One region of the Burkholderia diffusa genome, then DNA from elsewhere that is predicted to be linked to it. Evidence: predicted binding sites of a transcription regulator. Region 1 holds the regulator's gene; each other region holds the start of a gene.

Region 1 (5,889 bases):
TGCAGCCACTCGGCCTTGCCGAAGCGCGACTGGAACGTCACGCGGCATTCGAGCGTCGACAATCCGAGCGCGGCCATCAGCAGCGCGCCCGTCTGCTGGCATTGATCGTGATACGGGTCGCCCAGGTCGAGCGTGCGTTTCGGCACCCCGTGAAAACTCAGCACGAGCTTGTCGCCGGCCGCGAAGTCGGGGCGGCCGTGCTGCGCCCAGTACTGGCGCACCTGCTCGGCGAGCGCATGGATGTAGGCCGGATGGTCGGCATATTGCCGCACCGTGCGCACCTCCGGCTGGTTGCGCATCCGCGCGAGCGCGGCGAACGCGGCATCGAATGCGGTGGCGGTGGTGGACGCCGAGTATTGCGGATACATCGGCATCAGCAGCACGCGCTCGACGCCCGCGCGCTTGAACTGCGCGAGTGCCTGCGCAATGCCCGGACTGCCGTAGCGCATCGCGTAGTCGACCGTTACCTGGTAGCCGTTCGATGCGAGCAGATGGCGCACACCTTCGGTCTGCCGCTCGGTGTACACGCGCAGCGGCGAACCCTCCGGCATCCAGACGGCCGCATATTTCTTCGCGGACGCACGGCCGCGCAGCGGCAGGATCAGCGTGCGTAGCAGTACCTGCCAGACGACCTGCGGGATTTCGACCACGCGGGGATCCGACAGGAATTCGGCCAGATAGCGCCGCACCGCACGCGGCGTCGGAGCGTCGGGCGTACCGAGATTGATCAGCAGCACGCCGATGCGATGGGCGGCGGCAATGCTCGAAGGCGGCTCGAGATCGAAACGCATGGGCAGGAACGTGCTCGGGGCACGCAGTCGGACGGCCCTCAATTATAGCGGGCCGCCTCGTTCGGGTCGGCTGGCCGTTCGGCCGACTGGCGGTGCACGCGGCATCGCGGCACGATGGCGAAACGGTATCGGCTCGGGTTGGGATTACTGCTGGCTCAGCGTGAGCGACAGCAGCCGCGCGGTGATGTCGACGATCGGGATCACGCGGTTGTACGCCATGCGGGTCGGGCCGATCACGCCGAGCGTGCCGACGATCTGGCCGTTCACCTCGTAGGGCGCGGTCACGACGCTCATTTCCTCGATCGGCACCAGCGTCGATTCGCCGCCGATGAATATCTGCACGCCCTGGGCGTGGCTCGACACGTCGAGCAATTGAAGGAGGCCCGTCTTTTGGTCGAACACGTCGAACAGCTTGCGCAACCGCGCCATGTCGGACGACAGATCAGCCACCTCGAGCAGGTTGCGCTCGCCGGAAATGAGCACGGTGTCCTCCGTGTCGGGCACCTCCGTGCTGGCCGTCACGGCCGCATGCATCAGCGTGGTCATGTCGCCGCGCAGCTGGTCGATCTCGTCGCGCAGGCGGCGGCGCACCTCGTCGAACGACAGCCCGGCGAAATGCGCATTGATGTAGTTGGACGCCTCTGTGAGCTGCGAAGGCGAATAGTCGCGCGGCGTCGCAAGCATCCGGTTCTGCACGTCACCCTCGGGCGTGACGATGATCAGCAGGATGCGCTTGTCCGACAGCCGCATGAACTCGATCTGTTTGAATACATGGCTGCGGCGTGGCGTCAGCACGACACCCGCGAACTGCGACAGGTTCGACAGCACGCTCGCCGCGGCGGCCACCACCCGCTGCTGCGGCTCGCCGGCTTGCAGCGTGTTCTGCACCTGGCGCGCAACGGCCTCGGCATCGATCGGCGCCTCGACCGTCAGCATCGTGTCGACGAACAGACGGTAGCCGCGCGGCGTCGGCACGCGGCCGGCCGACGTGTGCGGGCTCGACACGAGGCCGAGCTCCTCCAGGTCGGACATCACGTTGCGGATCGTTGCCGGGCTCAGTTCGAGCCCGGAGTAACGGGACAACGTGCGCGAGCCGACCGGCTGACCGTCGGCGATATACCGTTCGATCAGGGTTTTCAGGAGGGTTCGTGCGCGAGGATCTAGCATGGTGGAAAATTTTAGCGCAACCGCGCGAGCACGGCGAGTGGCCACGGCCACTGTCGCGCGGGCTGACCGATCCGGCCCCGTCCTCACGCAGCCGGTTCTTTTCGTCAACGAGCTATGGTGTAATGCCGGCATGAAAACCGGTAATCAGTTCAATACTGTCGCGCTCGTGGGCCGGAGCAACACGCCCGGCATCGCCGAGCCGCTCGCCATGCTGGCTGGCTGCATCGCGAAGCTCGGCTTCGAGGTCGTGTTCGAAACCGAAACCGCGCGCGAGATCGGCATCTCCGGCTATCCGGCGCTTACCCCGGCGGAAATCGGCGCGCGCGCGGACGTGGCGGTCGTGCTCGGCGGCGACGGCACGATGCTCGGCATCGGCCGCCAGCTCGCGCCGTACAAGACACCGCTGATCGGGATCAACCACGGGCGGCTCGGCTTCATCACCGACATCGCGGCGGCCGACATGCAGGCGCTCGTCCCGGTGATCCTGTCGGGCAAGTTCGAGCGCGAGGAGCGCTCGCTGCTCGAGGCCCGGATCGTGCGCGACGGCGAGCCGATCTACCACGCACTCGCGTTCAACGACGTCGTCGTGAACCGCAGCGGCTTTTCCGGGATGGTCGAGCTGCGCGCGTCGGTCGACGGCCGGTATATGTACAACCAGCGCTCGGACGGCCTGATCGTCGCCACGCCGACCGGCTCGACCGCATACGCGCTGTCATCGGCCGGGCCGATCCTGCACCCGCAACTCCAGGGCATCGTGCTCGTGCCGATCGCCCCGCATGCGCTGTCGAACAGGCCGATCGTGCTGCCCGACGATTCGAAGATCGCGATCCAGATCGTCGGCGGCCGCGACGTCAACGTGAACTTCGACATGCAGTCGTTTACCGCGCTGGAGCTGAACGACACGATCGAGGTGCGCCGCTCGAAGCACACGGTACCGTTCCTGCATCCGGTCGGCTACAGCTATTACGCGACGCTGCGCAAGAAGCTGCACTGGAACGAACACGCATCGAACGAAGACGACAAGGCGCCCTGACGCACCCGAGCCCGACACCATGCTTCGCCACCTCTCGATTCGCGACTTCGTCATCGTCGCCGCGCTCGATCTCGAATTCGACAGCGGCTTTACCGTTTTTTCCGGCGAAACCGGCGCCGGCAAATCGATCCTGATCGACGCCCTGGCTCTCGCGCTCGGCGAACGCGCCGATGCGAGCGTCGTGCGCGCCGGCTGCGGCCGCGCCGACATCACCGCCGAATTCACGCCGCACGACCGCGTCGCGCGCTGGCTCGACGAACACGCGTTCGATGCCGAGGACACCGTGATGCTGCGCCGCGTGATCGATGCGAATGGCCGCTCGCGCGCGTTCATCAACGGCACCAGCGCGACGCTCGCGCAACTGCGCGAGCTCGGCGAAATGCTGGTCGACATCCACGGCCAGCACGCGCACCAGTTGCTGATGCGCCCCGATGCGCAGCGCGAGCTGTTCGATACGCACGCGGGGCTCGTCGCCGATGCCGCGAACGTCGCCCGCGCGTGGCGCGTCTGGCGCGACGCGACGCAGGCGATCGACGCCGCGAAGGCGCACGAGCGGGAACTGCAGCTCGAACGCGAGAAGCTCGCATGGCAGCTCGCCGAGCTCGACAAGCTCGCGCCTCAGCCAGGCGAATGGGACGAAGTCGGCAGCGAGCACAAGCGCCTGTCGCATTCGGCGAACCTGATCGCCGGCGTGCAGGGCGCACTCAACGCGCTGTCCGAGGCTGACGACGCGATGCTCCCGCAGCTCGGCGCGATCGTGTCGAAACTGCGCAGCCTGGCCGACTACGACACGGGGCTCGGCGACGCGCTCGCATCCCTCGAACCGGCCGAGATCCAGCTGCAGGAAGCCGTCTATTCGCTGTCGCACTACGCGCAGCGCCTCGATCTCGACCCGGCCCGGCTCGCGCAGGTCGAAACGCGCCTCGACGCGCTGCACTCGACCGCCCGCAAGTTCCGGCTGCCGCCCGACACGCTGCACGAGGAACATGCGGCACGCCGCGCGCAACTCGCCGCGCTCGACGCGGCCGCCGATCTGGGCGCGCTCGAAGCCGCGCAGGCCAAGGCATGGGAAGCCTACCTCGCCGACGCGAAGCACTTGTCGAAGGCGCGCGCGCAGGCCGCGAAGGCGCTCGGCACGGCCGTCACGGCCGGCATGCAGGAACTGTCGATGGCGGGCGGCAGCTTCGAAGTCGCGCTCGTGCCGCTCGCCGATGGTGGCCCGCACGGGCTCGAGCAGGTCGAATTCCGGGTCGCCGGACACCCCGGCGTGCCGCTGCGGCCGCTCGCGAAAGTCGCGTCGGGCGGCGAACTCGCACGGATCAGCCTTGCGCTCGCGGTAATTGCGAGTGCCGCCAGCCCGACGCCGACGCTGATTTTCGACGAAGTCGACACGGGCATCGGCGGCGGCGTCGCCGAGGTGGTGGGCCGCCTGCTGCATCAGCTCGGGCGTGACCGCCAGGTACTGTGCGTGACGCACCTGCCGCAAGTCGCCGCGCGCGGCGACCATCACTACCAGGTCGCGAAGGGTGCCGACGAGCACGGCGGCACAGTCTCGTCGGTCGTCCCGCTCGACAAGGCCAGCCGGATCGAGGAAGTCGCCCGGATGCTCGGCGGGCTGGAGATCACCGCGACGACGCGCAAGCACGCGAAGGAAATGCTGGCGGCCTGACGCGGGCGCCCAATCGCTGAATATACAAAGACCGGCGCATGCGCCGGTCTTTTTTGACGGGCGGCAGCCGCCGCCCGATTGCGCGCGCCCTGCCTCGGCGATTCGAACATTCGGTTCGAACGCCCGACTCAAACACCCGTTTCGATCGCGCCGAACACCCGCTCCCACAACGCCATCACGGCCGCCCGCTCGTCGGCCACGAGCGCCGGATCGACGCGGGCCTTTTCCATCCCGTCGAGCCGCAGCTTGTGCTGCAGCTTCCGATACTTGCGGTACGCGGCGCCGACGCGCTCGGCTTCGTCCTCGCCCATCAGCCCGAACCGCGCGACCTCGCGCAGCAACGCGATGTTGCCGGTGTTGCGGATCAGCTCGGCATCGCTCGATGCATGCAGCAGCACCCAGTACTGAACGATGAACTCGATGTCGACCATCCCGCCGCGATCGTGCTTCAGATCGAACAGCTCGGTCTGGTTCGGGTGGCCGGCGAACACCTTGGTGCGCATGTCGACGATCTCCTTCGCAAGCACCGCGCCGTCGCGCGGCGTCGTCAGCACCTGCTGGCGAATCACCTCGAAGTCCGCGCCGATCTGCGTGTCGCCCGCGCTGTAGCGGGCACGGGTGAGCGCCTGGTGCTCCCACACCCACGCGGTGTTCGCCGCGTCGCCCTCGCGCAGCTGGTAGCGGCGAAACGCGTCGAGATCGGTCACGAGCAGTCCGGCCTCGCCGTTCGGCCGCAGCCGCAAGTCGATGTCGAACAGCGCGCCCGCGCCGGTCGCGGTCGTGAGCCACGTGATCAGCCGTCGCGTAAACGTCGTGTAGACATCCGCCGAGCGCTCGTCGGGGTCGTCGTACAGGAAGATCAGGTCGAGATCCGACGCATAGCCGAGCTCCTTGCCGCCGAGCTTGCCGTATGCGATCACCGCGAACTTCGGCACGTCGCGGTGACGCTTCGCGAGCTGCGACCAGACGACCTCGATCGTCACGTCCAGCACCGCGTCGGCGAGCTCCGAGAGGCGATCGCTCACGTGCTCGACCGACAGCTGGCCCGCCAGATCGATCAGCAGGATGCGGAACACCTCCGCGTGCTGCGCATGCCGCAGCAGGTCCATCTGCTGCTCGGGGCCGTCGGCGGCCGCGAGGCGCGCACGCAATGCGTCCTTGAACGCGGGCCAGTCGAACGGACTGGCGATCGCTTCGTCGTCGAGCAGTTCATCGAGCAGTTGCGGATG
Region 2 (5,889 bases), 1.1 Mb from region 1:
AACCAGCGGCGGTTGTCCTGCAGCAGTTCGCGGCGCGCGCAGAACCAGAACGCGGCAACGAACGTCGCGACGAACAGGAAGCCGAGGGCGACCATGATCCGGAACGAGAAGAACACGGGCGCGACCGGCGGGATCGTCTTCTTCGCGGCGGCCTTGATCTGGTCGGGCGTCGCGTCGGTCACGTTCGGCGTGAACTGCTTGAGCATCAGCCCGTAGCCGAGATACTGCTTGTGCTGGTCGAACAATGCGCGGGTCGCCTCGCTCGTGTCGCCCTGCTTGATCTTCTGCAGTGCGCCGTAGGCCACCATCCCGCTCTGGATATGCTCCTCGCTGTGCTTCGCGAGCTCGCGCAGGCCGATCACCGGTTCGTCGATCGAGCGCGTCGCGATCAGGCCGAGCGCGTACGGGATCTTGATCGCGTAGTCGGTGCGCTGCTCTTCCTGGTTCGGGATGCCGATCAGCGTGAACGATGCCGGTGCCGGCTGCGTTTCCCATTCGGACTCGATCGCGGCGAGCTTCATCTTCTGCACTTCGCCGGTCGTATAGCCCGATTCGTCGCCGAGCACGATCACGCAGAGCGTCGCCGCGAGGCCGAAGCCGGCCGCGACCGCGAACGAGCGCAGCGCGAAGTCGACGTCGCGTTTCTTCAGCAGATACCACGACGACACGCCGAGCACGAACATCGCCGCCGACACGTAGCCGGCCGATACCGTGTGCACGAACTTCACCTGGGCGACCGGGTTGAACAGCACGTCGAACAGGCTTGTCATCTCCATGCGCATCGTCTGGTAGTTGAACTCTGCGCCGACCGGATTGTTCATCCAGCCGTTCGCGACGAGGATCCAAAGCGCGGACAGGTTCGAGCCCAGCGCGACGAGGAACGTGACGATCAGGTGCTTGACCTTCGACAGTCGGTTCCAGCCGAAGAAGAACAGGCCGACGAACGTCGATTCGAGGAAGAACGCCATCAGGCCTTCGACCGCGAGCGGCACACCGAAGATGTCGCCGACGTAGTGCGAGTAGTACGACCAGTTCGTGCCGAACTGGAATTCGAGCGTGATGCCGGTCGTCACGCCCATCGCAAAGTTGATGCCGAACAACTTGCCCCAGAACTGGGTCATGTCCTTGTAGACCTGCTTGCCGGTCATCACGTAGACGGCTTCCATGATGACGAGCAGCCAGGACAGCCCGAGCGTCAGTGGCACGAACAGGAAGTGGTAGAGCGCCGTGATGCCGAACTGCAGACGTGACAGATCGACGACTTCGCTACTTATCATGGTGGTCTCCCTCGGTGGATGCAGGCGCCGGGACCGAGAGCAGCTTCTCGGCGACGGCGGCAGGCGGCAGCGACATGTGCTTAGCCTGCGGATGATTGAAGAATGCGTATTTGAGCGACATCAAGAGAATCAGCTTGACGATCAGCACCAGCGTGATGTCGCGGGCGAGGGTTGGTCCGCGGGCCCACGCTGCAATGCGCGCGCGCCAGCCGATCCTGCCGGCGGCCTGCGGGGGAGGCGGCACAGGCTCTTTATTGATCGAGATCAAGGCGATTATCCTGAATCGATTTACATCGGTTTTGGGGCGACTCTACGTCGGATTTATGACGGCAGTTAAGCTGTTTTAATCCTTTTAAGCCGACATGCCAATTTTAAAATGCCGGCTTTCCGATGCCGAGTGCTGCGCTGCGGCAGACCGTCGCGAAGCGCGTGTCGAAACTTGAGGCAGATCAAGGTTGTGCGGAAGGGGCCGGAATTCGCGCGATACCCGATCAATAAGGTCGATTAATAAGAGATGATCGAAGCCAAACGACAGACGAAAAAAAACCGCTGCCGGTCGGGCAGCGGTTTTGGGTGAAGCGCTCTAAATCGCGAAGTCAGGCGTACTCGGCGAGTGCCGTGCGCATCTTCTTCATGGCGCTCGCTTCGATCTGGCGGATGCGTTCCGCCGATACGCCGAACTCGGCCGCGAGATCGTGCAGCGTCGAGCCGCCCGAACCGTCGTCGTCGACGTTCAGCCAGCGCGCCTCGATGATCCGGCGGCTGCGCGCATCGAGCGCCTCGAGCGCCTGTGCAATGCCGTCCGTCTGCAGCATGTCGCGCTGACGCGCGGCGAGCACGGCGGTAGGCTCGTTGTGCGAATCGGCCAGGTAGGCGATCGGCGCGTACGACTCCTCGCCGTCTTCCACCTGGCCTTCGAGCGCGATGTCACCGCCCGACAGACGCGTTTCCATCTCGGTCACGTCTTCGCGCTTGACGTTGAGTTCCTGCGCGAGGCCGTCGATTTCCTCGGGCGTCATCGCCTGCATGCTCTTCTTGTGGCTGCGCAGGTTGAAGAACAGCTTGCGCTGCGCCTTCGTCGTCGCGACCTTCACCATCCGCCAGTTGCGCAGGATGTATTCGTGGATCTCGGCCTTGATCCAGTGGATCGCATACGACACCAGGCGCACATTTTGCGCCGGGTCGAAACGCTTCACAGCCTTCATCAGGCCGATGTTGCCTTCCTGGATCAGATCGCCGTGCGGCAGGCCGTAGCCAAGATAGTTGCGCGCGATCGACACGACCAGGCGCAGGTGCGACAGCACGAGGCGGCGTGCCGAGTCGAGGTTGTTGTCTTCGCGGAATTCGGTCGCGTACTGGCGTTCCTCTTCGGCGGTCAGGAGCGGGATCCGGTTGACGGCCTGGATATACGCGTCGATGTTGCCAAGCTGGCCCGGCAACATCGATTGAGTCGCGAGCGCCAGCGAGCCTGCCGATTCGGCCTTGGCCGGCGTCGGGCTCAGCGTGTTCGGAAGGGTCAGGGCGTGGCTCACTAAAAAACTCCTTTGGAATCAGGGACAAACCCTTGATCTCGGATGAGATTCCGGGGTCCATCTTAGCACTCCCGTAATCCGAGTGCTAATTCCTTAGAGGGGGCGCGGGCATCCAAGTTCCCCATGCTCTATCGAACTTGTCGAATCGATAGTCTAATTTGCGACAGGGCTGGCTGGAGGAAGTTCCGTAAGCTGTTGTTTCTGATAGTAATCGGTAGACGATTTCGATTTTTGTAGTTTTGGAAGCAAACAATTTCGCTTCGTGATGCCGATCCGAAAAGTCCTTTACCATACCATTCAGTTCGCTCGGGCCCGGCCGTTGCGGCAAGGCCCCATTCAACCCACAAAGTTGGAGTGTCTGATGAACAATAAGAAGAATTGCCGGTCCCGTAGTCGGCTGGCGCTGCATGCGCTGCTGGCGGCGTCGCTGCTGGGCGGATCGGGTGCCGCGTTCGCGGATCGATGGGGAATCCAGGCGGGCGGCGGGTTTTCGGATCGCCACGGGATCGACAAGGCCGATCTCGGCGTCGTGTGGGACCCGGGCTGGAACTGGTGGGAAATCGGCGGCTGGCACTTCGCGTTCGTGATGGAAGGCCACGCCAGCTACTGGCACACGGGCGGCAATGTTCACGGCAACATCGGCGAATTCGGTGCGACGCCGATGTTCCGCTTCATCAAGAGCGCCGGCCAGGTGCGTCCGTTCGTCGAGGCCGGTGCCGGCATCCGCTTCCTGACTTCCCCGACGATCTCCAACAAGCTGTCGCTGGCGACGTCGTTCCAGTTCGTGGACGTCGTCGGTGTCGGTGCCCAGTTCGGAGAACGGCAACAGTACCAGCTCGGCTACCGTTTTCAACATGTGTCTAACGCGGGTATCAAAGAGCCGAATCCTGGTATAAATTTCCACCAGTTCTACGTGCAGTACAACTTCTGATCCGCACGCCCGCGCACGGCGGGCGCGTTGCCGAGGAGTCAGGCGATGGCGAAGGTGGTCGATGCGATTCGCGCACTCGAGCGCGATCGGTTCCGGGCGATGGTCGACGGGGACGGCGAGGCGCTCGACGCGCAATTGTCGGACAAAGTGTTCTTCGTGCACACCAACGGCAAACGCGAAACCAAGCAGCAGTTCATCGACGCCATCGTCGCTGGCCGCCGTCGCTATCGCCAGATCGAAATCCAGTCGCAAGACCTGCTGCCCGTCGGCGACGCAACCTGCGTCGTCACCGGGCGCGCGCTGATCGAGATGGAAACGAACAACGGCGGGCTGGTATTTCCGATCGCCTATACCGCCGTCCATACCCATGAGCAGGGGCAGTGGCGCCTGCTGGCGTGGCAGGCGACGCGGTGCGCGACCGAGACATGAGCGCGCGTCGCGCTCCTTTTCATGTCCCGACCGAAGCGGCCTCCTGGGCCGCTTTTTTATTGCCCGTGCGGCGCGGATTGCGCGGCGCACGAGCGGTCACGCACCGCTCGCTGACGTTAGAACCGGGAAACGAAAACCTGCCGGTCAGGCCGCCGCACGGCGGTCGGCGCACTGCCAGGCCGAGCGGTTGATCGCGCTGACGACCGCATCGAGCGCGGCGCTCGCCGCGTCGGCATGCACTCCGACGCCGTGCCGCAGCGGCGCATCGCCGACCCGGCAGCCGACCGATACGGCGATTCGCCCATCCGTCGTGCGCGTGTGTTCGCACGAGGCGACGTCGATCGTCGCGCCGGCCGCCGTCGCGAAGGCCGCGGCGGTACGTTGCACGATGTCTTCGGGTGACGCACCGGTGGGCGGCGTGCCCGCGATGTCGCGGTTCTGCCAGCGTGCGGCGTCGCCGTGGCGCGCGGCCGGGCCGTCGGTCTCGAAGAATTCGCGGGCGAACAGCGCGCAGATCGCGTCGCCGGTCACTTCCTCACCGGATGCATCGGCGAGCGTCTGCACCGCGTGGCTGAATTCGATCTGCACGCGCCGCGTCGGCGTGAAGCCCATCCCGCGTTCGAGCAGGAACGTCGCGCCGCCCTTGCCGGACTGGCTGTTCACGCGAATGACCGCGTCATAGCTGCGGCCGAGGTCGGCCGGGTCGATGGGCAGGTACGGCACTTCCCACACCGCGTCGGGGCGCTGCTGCGCGAAGCCCTTGCGGATCGCATCCTGGTGCGAGCCCGAGAACGCGGTGAACACGAGGTCGCCCGCGTACGGATGGCGCGGATGCACCGGAATCTGGTTGCAGCGCTCGACCACGCGGCGCACCGCGTCGATGTCGGAGAAATCGAGGCCCGGATCGATGCCCTGCGTATAGAGATTCAGCGCGAGCGTGACGAGATCGACGTTGCCGGTGCGCTCGCCGTTGCCGAACAGACAGCCTTCGATGCGATCGGCGCCCGCGAGCAGTGCGAGTTCGGCGGCAGCGACCGCGGTGCCGCGATCGTTGTGCGGATGCACGGACAGCACGATGCTGTCACGATAGGCGAGGTTGCGGTCCATCCACTCGATCTGGTCGGCGAACACGTTCGGGCTCGCGGCCTCGACGGTCGCCGGCAGGTTGACGATCATCTTGTGATCGCGGGTCGGCCGCCACGCCTGTGCGACCGCATCGCACACTTCGCGCGCGAACGTCAGCTCGGTCATGCTGAAGGTTTCCGGCGAGTACTGGTAGGTCCAGTGCGTGTCCGGGCGGGCCGCCGCGTGTTCCTTGATGAGTCGCGTACCCTCGACGGCAAGCGCCTTCACGTCGTCCTTCGACATCCCGAACACGATGCGCCGGAACGACGGGCAGATCGCGTTATACAGGTGCACGATCGCGCGCGGCACGCCTTCGAGCGCATCAAAGGTGCGCGCGATCAGGTCTTCGCGCGACTGCACGAGCACTTCGATCGTCACGTCGTCGGGAATGCGCTTGTCGTCGATCAGCTTGCGGACGAAATCGAAGTCGGTTTGCGACGCCGACGGAAAACCGACTTCGATCTCCTTGAAACCGATCGCGACCAGCATGTCGAAGAATTCCAGCTTCTGTTCGATGCTCATCGGCTCGATCAGCGACTGGTTGCCGTCGCGCAGGTCGGTGCTCATCCAGACCGGCGCACGCTCGATGGTGCGG
Region 3 (5,889 bases), 140 kb from region 1:
CTCGCAGCGACCGGTCACCGACCGGGAAGCCGGCAACTTCCAGGTCAGCATGCCGCCTGAACTCGCGGTCGGACCGACTGGTACCGCATGGCTGTCCGCTCACGTCCCCGGCTTCTCGAGCATGCGCGCGTCGTATCGATGGACTGCATTGTCCAGTCTCGCATTCTGGGCGCTATTCGTGCTGTTGATTGCGGAGTTGTCGACCCGCGGCAGACACAAGACGGCATGGCTGCTGCTGGCTGCCATGCTGATATCCAATCTGCCGAACCCCGAAGTCGATATCACCGCATCGGACGCGCACATCGACGAACGGGACGTCCTGCTGCACGCACCGATCCGTTTTCGGGAGCAATTCACGATGCTCGACCGCTCGATCGTCACCGACTTCCAGCACGATGCGCCGAAGGGCGGTGTCACGGTATTCTTTCCACAGGGCAATGACTTCCTGGCAGCGTACCTCGCGACCAAGTCCGGCACGCGGACGTACAACATCGGCGGCGACAAGAACGTGGCACTCGCCAGTTCGCAATGGCCGCCGTCCATCTCCACGCTCTTTGCGTCCGACTTGGCGACGCTTCCGGCGAACATCGAGCACACGCTGGAAAGCGGTGACGCAAACGCAGTGGTGATCAGTTACGTCGATCTGCTGTGGAACGCCCATCAATGGCCACCTTCGCCGAGCGAGCTTGCCGGTGCCCGCACGCGCTATGCGCAGGTGCTGGATTACCTCTCCCGGCATCCCCGCCTGATCGTCAAGAACCGACCATACTATGCGCTGATCGAAATGCGCGACTAGCGTGACACATCTCGCAGGCGATGTTCATTGAACACTCGTCCCGGCAGCGCGCATAAAAAAAGACCCGCATCGCTGCGGGTCTTTTTCTTTGGCTGGAGCGCGCATCGCTACGCGCTCCGGACACCATCGACCGAAGTCGATTACATGTCCATGCCCATGCCGCCCATGCCGCCCGGCATGCCGCCCGGCATCGGTGCGTCTTCCTTCGGCAGTTCTGCAACAGCTGCGTCCGTCGTCAGCAGCAGGCCTGCAACCGAAGCTGCGTTCTGCAGCGCGGTGCGCGTGACCTTGGTCGGGTCGACGACGCCGGCTTCAACCATGTCGACGTACTCGCCCGTTGCTGCGTTGTAGCCGTAGTTGCCCTTGCCTGCAGCAACTGCCGCCACCACGACGCTCGCTTCTTCGCCGCCGTTCGTGACGATCTGGCGCAGCGGCTCTTCCATTGCGCGCAGCACGATCTTGATGCCGGCGTTCTGGTCGGCGTTCGCGCCGGTCAGGCCTGCGATCGCGGTACGAGCGCGGATCAGCGCAACGCCGCCGCCTGCCACGATGCCTTCTTCCACAGCTGCGCGCGTTGCGTGCAGTGCGTCTTCGACACGTGCCTTCTTTTCCTTCATTTCGACTTCGGTCGCAGCACCGACCTTGATCACTGCCACGCCGCCGGCCAGCTTGGCCACGCGCTCTTGCAGCTTTTCACGGTCGTAGTCCGACGTCGCTTCTTCGATTTGCGTGCGAACTTGCTTGACGCGCGCCTCGATGTTCGCGGCTTCGCCTGCGCCGTCGATGATCGTCGTGTTTTCCTTGCCCACTTCGATGCGCTTCGCCTGGCCCAGTTCTGCCAGCGTTGCCTTCTCGAGCGTCAGGCCGGTTTCTTCCGCGATGACTTGACCGCCGGTCAGGATCGCGATGTCTTCCAGCATGGCCTTGCGACGATCGCCGAAGCCCGGCGCCTTGACCGCAACGGTCTTCAGGATGCCGCGGATGTTGTTGACGACCAGCGTTGCGAGCGCTTCGCCTTCGACGTCTTCAGCGATGATCAGCAGCGGACGGCCAGCCTTCGCGACTTGCTCGAGCACCGGCAGCAGATCACGGATGTTCGATACCTTCTTGTCGTGCAGCAGCACGAACGGGTTGTCGAGGACGGCGACTTGCTTGTCCGGGTTGTTGATGAAGTACGGCGACAGGTAGCCGCGGTCGAACTGCATGCCTTCGACGACGTCGAGTTCGTCGGCGAGCGACTTGCCGTCTTCGACGGTGATCACGCCTTCCTTGCCGACCTTGTCCATCGCTTCAGCGATGCGATCGCCGATCGACGAGTCGCTGTTCGCCGAGATCGAGCCGACCTGTGCGATTTCCTTGTTCGTCGTGCACGGCTTGCTGATCTTCTTCAGCTCTTCGACAGCCGCTGCGACTGCCTTGTCGATGCCGCGCTTCAGGTCCATCGGGTTCATGCCCGATGCGACGTACTTCATGCCTTCGCGAACGATCGATTGCGCGAGGACGGTTGCCGTCGTCGTGCCGTCGCCTGCGTTGTCGCTGGTCTTGGAAGCCACTTCCTTGACCATTTGCGCGCCCATGTTCTGGAGCTTGTCCTTCAGCTCGATTTCCTTCGCGACCGACACACCGTCCTTGGTGACCGTCGGGCCGCCGAAGCTGCGCTCGAGCACGACGTTGCGGCCCTTCGGACCCAGCGTGACCTTGACTGCGTTGGCGAGAATGTTCACGCCTTCGACCATCTTCGAACGGGCGGAATCGCCGAATACGACGTCTTTAGCTGCCATCTTCTAACTCCTTGAATTCTTGAGAATATGTGCCGACAGTGGACGCTTACTTGGCGTTGACCACGGCCATGATGTCTTCTTCACGCATGACCAGCAGCTCCTGGCCGTCGACCTTGACGGTCTGACCAGCGTACTTGCCGAACAGCACGCGATCGCCGACCTTCACGTCGAGCGCGATCGGTGCGCCCTTGTCGTCGCGCTTGCCCGGGCCGATGGCCAGGACTTCGCCTTGATCCGGCTTCTCAGCTGCTGCGTCGGGGATCACGATGCCCGAGGCGGTCTTGGTTTCTTGATCCAGGCGCTTGACGATCACGCGATCGTGCAAAGGACGAAGGTTCATATTCACTCCTCTCTTGACTGAGATTGAAGAACGCTTAGGGAATCTGCCCGGCGGGTCGCCCGGCAGAGAATTGTTAGCACTCTCGTGCAGCGAGTGCTAATTATATGGACGGGTTTTGACAAATTCAAGAAGGGAAGCCGGAGGTTTTTTCGTGCGGGGCGGAACGGGAAAAAAACGGGGACGAATTTAACAAACTCATTTAAAACAAATACATAGCTATCGACACCGCGGGCCGGCAGCGAACGAGATACGGGATATCCCGACCCTCGCCCCAATTTGACACGGAGCGAGCATCGAGTTCCCGCGGTCGTCGGCATCGTATGAAAATGGCTGCTCGGACGCAGCAGGAGCCTAGACGGAGGCCCGGAATATCACATGTCCGGACAGCCCGCGACCGGCTGGAACGTCCGGCCGTCGGTCTCGACCGTCGCGCCGAGCAGGCGGGCGAGGCCTTTTGCGCCTTCGCGCATCACGACGTCGTGATTCCACACGAACAGCGGCCGCGCGACCGGCTCCAGCCAGTTCATCCAGCGCTCGCGCGTGCGGATGTGCCACTCGTAGCGCACAACGGTGCGCGTGCCGTCGCCGGCGAACGACCAGCGTCCCTCGCCTTCGATCGCGCCGCTCGCGCGACCTTCGAGCACATGCGGCCGCTCGACGCGCAGCACGCGCATGTCGAAGGTCAGCCGGTACGGCAACGCGCCTTTCCATGTGTATCGCTGCAGCGCGCCGATGCCGCGCGTGTCGCCGCGCTCGATCTCGACGGTCCGCACGGCGCTCTTCCACCAGTCGGGCCAGCGATCGACCTGGTAGATCGCGTCCCAGACAGCCGCGAGCGGCGCGTCCACTCGCCACGTCGTCGAAAACCGGTATTCCGCCATGCTGCCTCCGGCGCGAATCAGAATCGGGATCAGGGCGTGAAGAAGCGGGCGGGAAACGCGACGTCGATCTCGACGTCGTCGAGGGTCACCGTTTCGAGCGGCGCGCCGTCATCGTCCGCGAAGCTCACCACCTTCAGCGGAAAGCCGTCCTCGGCGTCCAGCCACAGACGATAGCGGTGCACGCCGTCGACCACATGCGCGGGCGCGCCCGTCACCGATACGCGCAGCGTGGTGCGTCCGCCGATGGTTTCCTGGCCTTCCGTCACGGTCGCACCGCCCTGCTGCAGCGCATGCACGTTGCGCAGCAACACGCCGACGTCCGACCGGTCGACGCGATGGCCGCTGCCGTCTCGCAGGAGCGGATTGGACGGCGACAGCGTCAGCGCGGGCAGCGCATGCTCGCCGAACGGGCGCAGCCGCACCTTGCCGTCGCCGGGGTCGTACGCAAGCACCGCGCCGTGATGCGGCGACACGAAGTCCATCCGGACGAAACCGGGTTTCCGGTACGCATAGTGGAATTCGGCGTGCTCGCCGCTTCGCGCCGACGAGCGGATCGTCGCGCGGTACGAGTGGACCTGGTCGAAATGGGTCTGCGCGATGGTCACGGGATCGGCTGTCATGCTCGCTCCTATCAGGCTCGCGGCCAGCAATGCGGCGATCACGGCGCCGCCTCGACGTCGAGCACGCCTTCCATTCCGCGCTCGCGATGGCTGCGCAGGAACAGCAGCCGATGCGTGCAATAGTAGGCGAAGCGGCCGGGTGCGGTCGGCGTGAAGCGCAACGTGCGCGGCGTCGTGCCCAGCTCGGTATGCACCGCGACGCCGGCCTGTGGCGCGTCAATCTCGAAACTGTGCGGCACGACGCCCGGTTCGGCCGATACGGTCAGTTCGACCGGCACGTGCGCGCGGACAATCACGTGGTTCGGGCGAAAGAAATAGCTGCCGCCGACGATCGTCACCCGCTGCACGCCGTCGGCGTCGACCGGCACGCGCACCGGCGCATCGCCGTCCGCCCGCGCGAGCCCGGCGCCCGCGACGAGCGCAATCGTCAACATCGCCGCCTTCGTGTTCATCGTTGACTCCCTGCCGATGTCGCGCGTCATCCCTTCCACGCGTCGGTCGGTCCGCCGAGCGCGCCGCATGCTTCGATCGCGAGCTCGCGCAAGCGCCGTTCGTCGGCGCGTCCGGAGAGCGCAAAACCCATGCCGCGATCGGACCAGAAATACGTGTCGCGGCCGCCGGCCGACATCGCCTGGGGCGCAAAGCGTCGCGCGTCGTAGGCCGTCATGTAGAGCGTGACGCGCTCGCCATCCGCACGCTGGTACATCAGTTGCGCGGCCGGCCCCGCGTCGCCCGGCAGCAATCGGCCGCCCAGCAATGCATAGCCGTATTCGTCGAGCGACGGCGCGCGCACGGGCCGCCCGAGACGCGCGGACAGCCACGCGGCAAGGCGCGCCGGATCGCGCGCATCGACCTCGACCGGATGCTCCCGATCGGCCGCGTACACGGCGTACGCGACGTCCGCGCGCGCGGCAAAGGCCGGCTCGGCGCCGAACGTAGTCCAGCCGGCGTGCAGCGCGACGCCGATCATCAGCCCGGCGGCCAGCCCCGCGAACGCATACGCGACGCTGCGCCAGCGCGGCGCGCGCCGCTGCACGAACAGCGTGGGTGCTGCGGCCGGCAGCGGGAACAATGCTTGCACCGCGGCGCGCTGTGCGCCGTAATGCGCGAACCGGTCGGCTTCACGCGGATCGGACTCCAGCCGTTCGAGCATCTCGCGGCGCTCCGGCCCCGACAGCTCGCCGTCGAGCAGCGCCGACAGCAGCTGCGCCGATGCGTCGGCGTCGGCGCCGTCGTCCCGCTCGTTCGAAGGTTTGCGCGGATCGTCGTCCATCATGTCTTCCCGATCACCCGTAACGCGGCCGCGCCGCGCGCCGGCGGCTCGCCGGACAGCAGCGCACGCATGTGTTCACGCGCCCGCGACAGCCGTGACATCACCGTCCCCACCGGCACCCCGAGCACTTGTGCGGCGTCGCGGTAACTCAATTCCTCGAGCGCGATCAGCAGCAGCACCTCGCGCTGCTCGACGGGC

The links. Region 1 encodes HrcA, which represses chaperone genes, less so after heat shock. Its sites were predicted from a motif close to TTAGCACTCNNNNNNNNNGAGTGCTAA; they were not measured.
Region 2: the regulator HrcA is predicted to act here: its motif matches at 2,872-2,898, upstream of rpoH (RNA polymerase sigma factor RpoH).
Region 3: the regulator HrcA is predicted to act here: its motif matches at 2,991-3,017, upstream of groES (co-chaperone GroES).

Annotation. Positions count from the first base shown of each region.
Region 1 is NZ_CP013362.1:706,464-712,352, reverse strand. Features, by position in the region: gene hemH (ferrochelatase) at 1-791, opposite strand, end outside; gene hrcA (heat-inducible transcriptional repressor HrcA) at 936-1,958, opposite strand; gene WI26_RS03205 (NAD kinase) at 2,089-2,991, shown strand; gene recN (DNA repair protein RecN) at 3,011-4,660, shown strand; gene glnE (bifunctional [glutamate--ammonia ligase]-adenylyl-L-tyrosine phosphorylase/[glutamate--ammonia-ligase] adenylyltransferase) at 4,789-5,889, opposite strand, start outside.
Region 2 is NZ_CP013362.1:2,945,251-2,951,139, reverse strand. Features, by position in the region: gene WI26_RS13605 (cytochrome ubiquinol oxidase subunit I) at 1-1,277, opposite strand, end outside; gene cydP (cytochrome oxidase putative small subunit CydP) at 1,267-1,545, opposite strand; gene rpoH (RNA polymerase sigma factor RpoH) at 1,874-2,809, opposite strand; gene WI26_RS13590 (acyloxyacyl hydrolase) at 3,171-3,740, shown strand; gene WI26_RS13585 (nuclear transport factor 2 family protein) at 3,786-4,169, shown strand; gene leuA (2-isopropylmalate synthase) at 4,314-5,889, opposite strand, start outside.
Region 3 is NZ_CP013362.1:844,724-850,612, reverse strand. Features, by position in the region: gene WI26_RS03805 (hypothetical protein) at 1-796, shown strand, start outside; gene groL (chaperonin GroEL) at 937-2,577, opposite strand; gene groES (co-chaperone GroES) at 2,624-2,917, opposite strand; gene WI26_RS03790 (SRPBCC family protein) at 3,289-3,798, opposite strand; gene WI26_RS03785 (LolA family protein) at 3,828-4,460, opposite strand; gene WI26_RS03780 (quinol oxidase) at 4,457-4,870, opposite strand; gene WI26_RS03775 (anti-sigma factor family protein) at 4,897-5,691, opposite strand; gene WI26_RS03770 (sigma-70 family RNA polymerase sigma factor) at 5,691-5,889, opposite strand, start outside.